Regions from separate parts of the Streptomyces crystallinus genome, predicted to be linked through region 1. Evidence: riboswitches for the same ligand, from Rfam matches in the RefSeq annotation. Region 1 holds a riboswitch; the other holds the start of a gene.
The links. A riboswitch is a leader RNA that binds a small molecule or an ion and turns the genes downstream of it on or off. The one in region 1 is predicted to bind cyclic di-AMP.

Region 1 (4,457 bases):
GGTGCCGCCGGCCAGCTGGGTCAGTACGGGGAAGCCGTGCACCTTCACGTGGGGCGCGGACTTGAGGCCCTGGGCCTTCTGGAAGGCGTCGGCCGTACGGTGTTCGGTCCAGGCGGCCGCGGCCCGGTCGCCCGCCAGGCCCAGCCCGGCGAGCACGACGACGGCGACGGCGTACTTGCGCCATCCGCGCAGCGCCCGGCTCGCGACAGCACGCGGCGTCATCGCGCGGCCCCCTCATGCTGCGCGCGTATCCCGCACGCGGCGCGGAAGGCCTCGAGCAGCGGGGCGCGCAGCAGCTCGTCCGGCACGTCCTGGCGCGCGGCGACGGTGCTGAGCAGCCCGGTCACGGCCAGCTGCGCCCGGATCGTGCCCGCCAGGTCGTCCGCGTCCGCGAAGGCGGCGAGGGTCTCCGTGCGGTGGTCCCCGAGATCCCCCATGCCCTCGACACCGGCGAGCGCGCCGGGCAGCACCGGCAGCCCGGAGTTGAAGAGGAGGGCGAGGCGGGAGCGGTGGCGCAGCGCCAGGTCGACCAGGTCGGCCGAGGCCCGCCGGTGCCGCTCGGGACCCTCCGGCAGGGCGTCCCAGGTGGCCCGAAGCGCGGCGAACTCGGTCAGCGGGCCGGTCAGTGTCGCCGCGAGCAGCCGCTCCTTGGAGGGGAAGCGGTGCAGCAGGCCCGTCTTGGAGTAGCCGACCCGGTCCGCGATCTCCTGCACGGAGGTGCCGCGGTATCCCCGCGTGGTGAAGAGCTCGGCGGCGGCCTCGACGATCTCCTCGTCGAGCTCGGCGCGCGTCGGGCGTGGCATGACGGTCCTCCCCTGGGCCTGGTCACGCCAAAGTAACAGACCATCTGGTCCTTGTTGGACCAGATGGTCTGCATCCCACCCGGGCGGCAGGAGGACTCGGTCAGTAGGCGCCGTTCACGTTGTCGATCGAGCCGTAGGTCTTGGCCGCGTAGTTGCACGCGGCGACGATGTTGGCGACCGGGTCGTAGCTGTCCGTCGACGTGCCGGGCACGTGGAAGGCCGCGAAGGTGGGGTCGATGACCTGGAGGAGGCCCTTGGACGGGGTGCCGGCCACGGCGTTGGAGTCCCAGTTGTTGATGGCCAGCGGGTTGCCCGACGACTCGCGCATCACATTGCGGTAGATGCCGTCGTAGGAGCCCGGGATGCCGTGCTGGGCCATGATGTCCAGCGACTGCCGGATCCAGCCGTCCAGGTTGTCGGAGTACGTCGCCGTCTTCGCCACGGCGGCGGTCGCCTGCTGGGGCAGGGTGGAGGTCCGCGCCGAGCGGTCGGCCCGCTGGGTCGTGGCCGTACGGTCGGCGGAGGCCGCCGGGGCCTTCTTGCCCACGGCCAGCTCCAGGCCGGGGTGGATGATGGCCGGGTTGCCGCCGATGGCCTGGCGGTTGTCCTGGTAGAGCTGCTTCCAGCCGCCGCTCACCCGCAGGTCCTTGGCGATCTTGGAGAGGGAGTCGCCGGCGACCACGGAGTAGGTCGTCGGCGCCGCCTTGGCCACGGCGGCCGGGGCCTTGGCCACGGCACCGGAGTGCGGGGCCGCCGAGGGCGCGGCACCGGCGCTGGTCGCGCCGATCACCGGAATGATGAGCGCGGCGCCGCCCGTGCCCGCGGCGGCGATGCCCCGGGTGAGGGTGCTGGACTTGGGGCGGCGGTGCTTACCCTTTGCAGGCATGGAGAATTCCTCTCGTTCGCCTGCGAGGTGAGCTGTCGGGTTCGGGCGAGAGTGCCCGGCCGCGCTGCACGCGGCTTCACCCCGAGCCGTTCCGTCATCCGGATTCGGCGGCCTACCTGGTTCCCCCGCTCCTGCCTTTTCGTGTGTGGGAGGTTTCCGGACAGCGGCAGGATTCGGCGGTCCATCCGGATTTGAGCGTGACCGTAAACGAAGGGGACCGGCGTGAACAAGAGCGGGAATTCACGCGGAGATCGTCAAGAAAGATCCACCGGGTTCCGGGGATACGGGTGCTTCTCTCCCCGTACCCCCAACTCGCCCTCCACAGAACGGAATGCGTGCCCCGCCGCGGCCCTGCCCGCCGGGGGCCCGCGTGACCCATTTCACGTCTTCCGCCGACTTTCACCGGGACGACAGATATTTCACTGGCAGCACCCAAATGAAAGCCAATCGAAAGCTAAGCCTCTTTTTCGTTCCCAATGAAACGATTGGCGACATAGGACTTAAAACCGTCACCCAGGGTCCATTTCGGACATCTAGCAGGGCGTCTGGAGCAGCGCCATCTCCTCGTCCGTGAGCCGCAGCGCGCCCGCGGCCACGTTCTCCACCAGGTGGTCCGGGTTGCCGGTGCCCGGGATGGCCAGCACGTGCTCGCCCTGCGCGAGCGTCCACGCGAGGCGGACCTGCGCGGACGTCACACCATGCGCGCGGGCGACCGCGAGGACGGCGTCGCCGTCCGTGGCCCCGGTCTGTGCCGCACCGCTCTCGCGCCCCTCCCCCGCGATGGCGAAGAACGGGACGAACGCGATGCCCTGCTCACCGCAGAGCCGCAGCACCTCGTCGGAGCCCGTCCGCCGGCTGTCCAGGCCGTACCGGTTCTGCACACAGACCACCGGCGCGATGGCCTGGGCCTCCGCCAGATGCTCGGGGTCGATGTTGGAGAGGCCCAGGTGGCGGATGAGGCCCGCCTGGCGCAGCTCGGCCAGCGCGCCGAAGTGTTCGGCGAGCGAACCCGGCCCGTTGAGGCGCAGGTTGACCACGTCGAGGTGGTCACGGCCCAGCTGGCGCAGGTTCTCCTCGACCTGGCCGCGCAGTTGCTCCGGCCTGGCCCAGGGCAGCCACGCGCCGGACGCGTCGCGCCCCGGCCCGACCTTGGTGACGATGACCAGATCGTCCGGATAGGGGGCCAGTGCCCGGCTGATCAGCTCGTTGGCGGACCGGAGCCGGGAGAAGTAGAAAGCCGCGGTGTCGATGTGGTTGACGCCGAGTTCGACCGCGCGGCGCAGCACGGCGAGGGACCGCTCGCGGTCGCTGGGCGTGCCGAGGTCGAAGGCGGCGCTGCCGGTGAGGCGCATAGCGCCAAATCCCAGGCGGTTGACCGACAGGTCACCGAGTTTCCAGGCGCCCGCGGCCGCCGCGCTGATCGTTTCCGTAGTCATGATCGCAGTGTGCCATCCACGCCCGCCGGGCGGAAATGCCCGAACTGTGCGGTGGTTGCGAGAAGTACGGCGGGAAGTGCCGCGAGAGGAACAGCCGAAAAGGCGACGGTATTTCGCAGCCGCCCGCCGCGTCGTCGCGAATCCGGGCGCTACGGCGAAGGATCCGCCGGACGCTCATACGGAACGGCAAGGCGACGGCAATCCTGAAAAGCGTGGTAATCCGACGCCGAATTGAAGACTATCGGGGAACACGAACTGTCGGGGGAAAGCGCCGGGTTCTGCGCGCCGGCCCGGCCGCCTGCGCGGTGGAGCGACCCGGCGCCCTCCCCCCTCCGGCCCGCCCGGCGGGGTCGGGCGGCCGGGGTCTCTTTTTCTTCTCACGGCCCGCGCGCACGCGGCGCCCCAGGGCCTGTCCTCAACCGCCCCGGTACACCGTGGGGTTGCGCGCGCCGGGGCGCAGGGTCACGCGGGCCCCCACAGCGCGGGCACGTTCGGCGGCTCCCAGCCCGGCTGGGCCGTGTGGGCCTGGAGACAGGCGTAGGTGCGGCCGCCGTACGTGACGCGGTCGCCCGAGCGGTAGGAGGTGCCGACGGCCCAGGTGGTGCCGGGCGGGGGGTCGGTGGGCGTGGGGGTCGGTGACGGCGACTGGGCCACGTCGAGCACGAAGTCGAACGCCGCCTGCTTCGCGCCGCCCGCGTCCCGTACGGTCATCAGCAGCCGGGCGTCGAAGAGCGAGTCGGTGTTGTTGCGGGGCTCGCCGGGGAAGTAGAGCTGGGTGGTGAGCACCGGGCGGCCGGGGGCCTGCGCCTTCACATGGATGTGGCGCGTGCGGCCCGGGTAGAGCCCCGGCACGACGGTGGTGAGCGTGAACGCCCCGCGCGCGTCGGTGTACTGGTGGCCCCGCATCCGGAAGCCGGTGTTGTCGTACGCGCCGTTGGTGTCCGCCTGCCAGAAGTCGAGCAGCACGCCCGCCAGCGGCAGACAGGCCCGGCCGAAGACGTACCCGGTGACGGTGAGACGGGTGCCGGGGGTGCCGGGTTCGAGGAGCGAGGTGCGTTCGGGGGAGTTCGGTTTGAAGTACGGGCCCTCTATCTGCTCCGGGGTGGGGTGGTCGCCGTCGTCGCACGGCGGGGTGAGCTCGGGGCCGGTGCCGCTGCCGACGGCGCCGCGCGCCAGGGCGGGCACGGCCGCCATCGACACGGGTAAGGCCACTCCGGCCGCAAGTGCGGCCCGCAGCACGGTCTTGCGGCTGGGCCGGGGCCGCCCGTCGGCGCCCGGCGGCCGGCTCTCGTCAGGTGTGGTCGCGTCGCGCTCGCCATCCATGTCTGCTCC
Region 2 (4,457 bases), on a different contig from region 1:
GCTCGGGGTGCCGCGCGAGGACCAGGACGACTTCCGCGACTGGGCCGGGATGATGATCCGGCACGGCGGCGGCCCGCGCGGCGGTGTGGCGCGCTCGGTGAAGAAGATGCGCGGGTACCTCCTGGAACTCATCCACCGCAAGCGGGAGAACCCCGGCGACGACCTCATCTCCGGTCTGATCCGGGCCAGCGACCACGGCGAGCACCTCACCGAGAACGAGGCCGCCGCGATGGCCTTCATCCTGCTCTTCGCCGGGTTCGAGACGACCGTGAACCTCATCGGCAACGGCGTGTACGCGCTGCTGCGCAACCCGGAACAGCGTGAGCGCCTCCAGGCCTCGCTGGCGGCCGGGGAGTCGGACCTGCTGGACACCGGCGTGGAGGAACTGCTGCGCTACGACGGGCCGGTGGAGATGGCCACCTGGCGGTTCGCCACCCGGCCGCTGTCGATCGGGGGTCAGGACATCGCCGCGGGCGACCCGGTGCTCGTCGTGCTCGCCGCCGCCGACCGCGATCCGGAGCGCTTCCGCGACCCCGACACCCTCGACCTCGGGCGCCGCGACAACCAGCACCTCGGCTACGGCCACGGCATCCACTACTGCCTCGGAGCACCGCTCGCCCGCCTGGAGGCGAGGGCCGCGCTGGCAACGCTGTTGCGGCGCCTCCCTGACCTGCGGCTCGGGGCGGATCCTGCCGATTTGCGCTGGCGCGGCGGCCTCATCATGCGCGGACTGCGCACCCTTCCGGTCGAGTTCACGCCCGCCGTAACTGACGGTACGTCAAAACTGTGACTTTCGCGTTATCGCGGGTGCATCGACTTGTGACAAGCGTTCGAGTACGGCTACGTTCACCCCTCGACTCGGCAAACCAGGCTCACCGCCAGGCCCAGCAGTCACAGACGTAGTCACACGGAAGGCCACAGCATGCGCTCCGGGAACGGACGGCACCGCCGACCCCGCCAGGCTCCCGCACTCGTCGTCGCGGCGGGGGTGACCGGCTCGGCCCTCGCCCTGCCGCTCTTCGCCGCGAGCGGCGCGAACGCCGCCTCCGCGACCACCTGGGACCGCGTCGCGGAGTGCGAGAGCGGCGGCGCCTGGAGCGCGGACTTCGGCAACGGGCTGTACGGCGGGCTCCAGCTCTCGCAGGAGACCTGGCAGACCTACGGCGGCACCTCCTATGCCGAGCGGCCCGACCTGGCCAGCCGCGCCCAGCAGATAGCCGTGGCCGAGAAGGTGCTCGCGGCGAAGGGCCCCAAGGCCTTCACCAGCTGCTCGTCGGTCTCCGGGCTCACCTCGGGCGCCGGTGCGCCGGCCGTCGACCCGGGCGCCACCCCCTCGCCGTACGTCCCCTCCGAGGAGGGGGCCGCGACCCCGGACGCCACCGCGACGCCGTCCGCGCCCGCGAAGAAGCCTCCGGCGTCCCGTACGCCCTCCGGCTCCGCCTCCACCGCTCCCAAGCCCTCCACGACGCCCTCGGCGCCGTCCACGGGTGCGAGCGGCAAGCCCGGCTCGACCGACGCCGGCGCCGGCGGTACGGCGAAGACCACCGACCCGGCCGCCGGCTCCGCCTCCGGCGGCAAGCACCGCGGCACGCCGGACCCGGCCGAGAGCGGCACCCCCGCGACCACCGAGCCGGGCAATACGGACAACACCCATGAATCGGGGCGACACGCCTCGCGAGGTGACGCCGACTCACGTGGCGCGGGCGACGTCCTGGGCGCCGACTACACCGTCCGCCCCGGCGACAACCTGTGGGACATCTCGCGCGCGCACAAGGTCGAGGGCGGCTGGTCCGCGCTCTACAAGGCCAACGAGAAGACGATCGGCTCCGACCCGAACCTGATCCTGCCTGGCCAGAACCTTGATCTGAACCTGGCAAAGACGGACAACCCGGCCCCGACCAAGGGGTAGTTCAGGGGTCTATGTCCGCTTCTGTGCAAGTGAGACATGGATCTCTTTCCGTCAACTGCCCTGTCCCGTCCGCCCGGTACGCGCGTTACGCCCCCGACCTGCGGAAACAGGGGGCGCGAAAGAGGCCCGAGGGGCGATTTCTCCCTGATGTGCCCCTTTGAACATCAGGGGTTGGTGTGTTTACGGTCGGAGCGCTCGTCACCACGGGCCCCTCCGACCGGAAACGCCGAATCCTGCCGTCGGTCGCGGGGGAACAGTCGACGCTCGATGCGCCGTAGGCAGGAGCGGGGGACCCAAGGTAAGCGCCGGGCCCGGCCGTTGGGGGACGTACACACGTCCCCGGCGGCCACGGGACCGGCTTGGGGTGAAGACGCGCCACTGGCGCGGCCGGGCCACTCACTCGCCCGAACCCGACAGCTCACCTCGCAGGCGTCGGTGAGGAGAACTCCATGCTGCTTTCTGGCAAGGGCAAGCACCGCCGCCCGTCCAAGGCCGTCCGCGTCGTCACGCTGGCGGGTGTCACCGGTGCCGCCGTCGCCGCCCCGCTGATGGCCGCGGGCTCCGCCTCCGCCGCCTCCGTCTCCACCTGGGACGCCGTCGCCCAGTGCGAGTCCGGTGGCAACTGGTCGATCAACACCGGCAACGGCTACTACGGCGGTCTGCAGTTCTCGCAGTCCTCCTGGGCCGCGGCGGGTGGCACCCAGTACGCCTCCCGTGCCGACCTGGCCACCAAGGGCCAGCAGATCGCCACGGCCGAGAAGCTGCTCGCCATGCAGGGTCCGGGTGCCTGGTCCTGCGCCGGTGCGGGCAACCTGACGGCCGGTGGGTCGGCCGCGGACGTGGACACGTCCGGCGCCGCGAAGAAGGCCGCGCCGAAGAAGGCCGCGCCCAAGGCGGCCCCGGCCCCCAAGCGGGAGTCCGCCCCCGCCTCGCGCGGCGAGTCCCGCCCCGCGCCGGTCAAGACCGGTGACGGCGAGTACACGGTGAAGTCCGGCGACACCCTCGGCTCCATCGCGGCGGCGCACGGCGTCAAGGGCGGCTGGGAGAAGCTGTACGAGCTGAACAAGGACGTGGTGAAGGACGCGAACCTGATCTTCGTGGACCAGCACCTCCACCTCAGCTAGCGCGTGCTGCCCGGTCTTTGTCTGCGGGTGTGTGGTGGGTTGCTCGCGCAGTTCCCCGCGCCCCTAAAGGACTGTGGCTGAGCTGGGTGCTCCGGCGCGGCCTACTACCTAAGGGGCGCGGGGAACTGCGCGAGCAACCACCCACTCAGCCGCAGACGAAGGCCGGGCCCTGGGGCGGAGCCCCCGGCCGCCCGCCGGAGGGCTTTCGGGAAGGGGTGGGGTGGGGGCCCAAAAACCGGCCCCCAAGATCCACTCAGCTGTCAGCTGAACCGGGCCCGGGGCCGCGCCCCGAGCAAAGTCCCGCCCCACACGGGGCGGGGCTTTGTTTTGTTCGGGAACATTTTGCCCCCCGTTTCGTCCCACGACCCGGTCGGTCGGCTGGCCGATGCCCCGGAGCCGGTTAGGCTCAGGGGTGCCGGACCACGCGGCCCGGCCCATTCGCGTCACATCCCAGAAGGAGATGCTCGTGCCGTCCATCGACGTCGTCGTAGCCCGGGAAATCCTGGACTCCCGAGGCAACCCCACGGTCGAGGTCGAGGTCGGCCTCGACGACGGCAGCACCGGCCGTGCCGCCGTCCCCTCGGGTGCCTCCACCGGTGCCTTCGAGGCCATCGAACTGCGTGACGGCGACCCCAGCCGCTACCAGGGCAAGGGCGTCGAGAAGGCCGTCCTCGCCGTGATCGAGCAGATCGGCCCGGAGCTCGTCGGCTACGACGCCACCGAGCAGCGCCTGATCGACCAGGCGATGTTCGACCTGGACGCCACGGACAACAAGGGCTCGCTGGGCGCCAACGCCATCCTCGGCGTCTCGCTCGCCGTGGCCCACGCCGCCTCCGAGGCCAGCGACCTGCCGCTGTTCCGCTACCTGGGCGGCCCGAACGCGCACCTGCTGCCCGTTCCGATGATGAACATCCTCAACGGTGGGTCGCACGCCGACTCCAACGTCGACATCCAGGAGTTCATGATCGCCCCGATCGGCGCGGAGTCCTTCTCCGAGGCGTTGCGCTGGGGCACCGAGGTCTACCACACCCTCAAGGCCGTCCTGAAGCGCAAGGGCCTGTCCACCGGCCTCGGCGACGAGGGCGGCTTCGCCCCGAACCTGGACTCCAACCGCGCCGCCCTGGACCTGATCCTGGAGGCCATCAAGGAGGCCGGCTACGCCCCGGGCAAGGACATCGCGCTCGCGCTCGACGTCGCCGCGTCCGAGTTCTACAAGGACGGCAAGTACGAGTTCGAGGGCCAGTCCCGCTCGGCCGCCGAGATGACCGAGTACTACGAGGGCCTCGTCGACGCCTACCCGCTGGTCTCCATCGAGGACCCGCTCTTCGAGGACGACTGGGCCGGCTGGAAGGTCATCACCGACAAGCTCGGCGCCCGCGTCCAGCTCGTCGGCGACGACCTGTTCGTCACCAACCCGGAGCGCC

Region 2: linked by a shared signal. The riboswitch ahead of ABD236_RS10240 (transglycosylase family protein) and the one ahead of ABD236_RS13685 (transglycosylase SLT domain-containing protein) in region 1 are both predicted to bind cyclic di-AMP.

Annotation. Positions count from the first base shown of each region.
Region 1 is NZ_BAAACA010000014.1:686,743-691,199, forward strand. Features, by position in the region: gene ABD236_RS13675 (LmeA family phospholipid-binding protein) at 1-222, opposite strand, end outside; gene ABD236_RS13680 (TetR/AcrR family transcriptional regulator) at 219-803, opposite strand; gene ABD236_RS13685 (transglycosylase SLT domain-containing protein) at 904-1,689, opposite strand; cyclic di-AMP (ydaO/yuaA leader) riboswitch at 1,692-1,878, opposite strand; gene ABD236_RS13690 (oxidoreductase) at 2,223-3,125, opposite strand; gene ABD236_RS13695 (dioxygenase family protein) at 3,588-4,448, opposite strand.
Region 2 is NZ_BAAACA010000012.1:69,555-74,011, forward strand. Features, by position in the region: gene ABD236_RS10230 (cytochrome P450 family protein) at 1-790, shown strand, start outside; gene ABD236_RS10235 (transglycosylase family protein) at 923-1,909, shown strand; cyclic di-AMP (ydaO/yuaA leader) riboswitch at 2,170-2,356, shown strand; gene ABD236_RS10240 (transglycosylase family protein) at 2,359-3,033, shown strand; gene eno (phosphopyruvate hydratase) at 3,494-4,457, shown strand, end outside.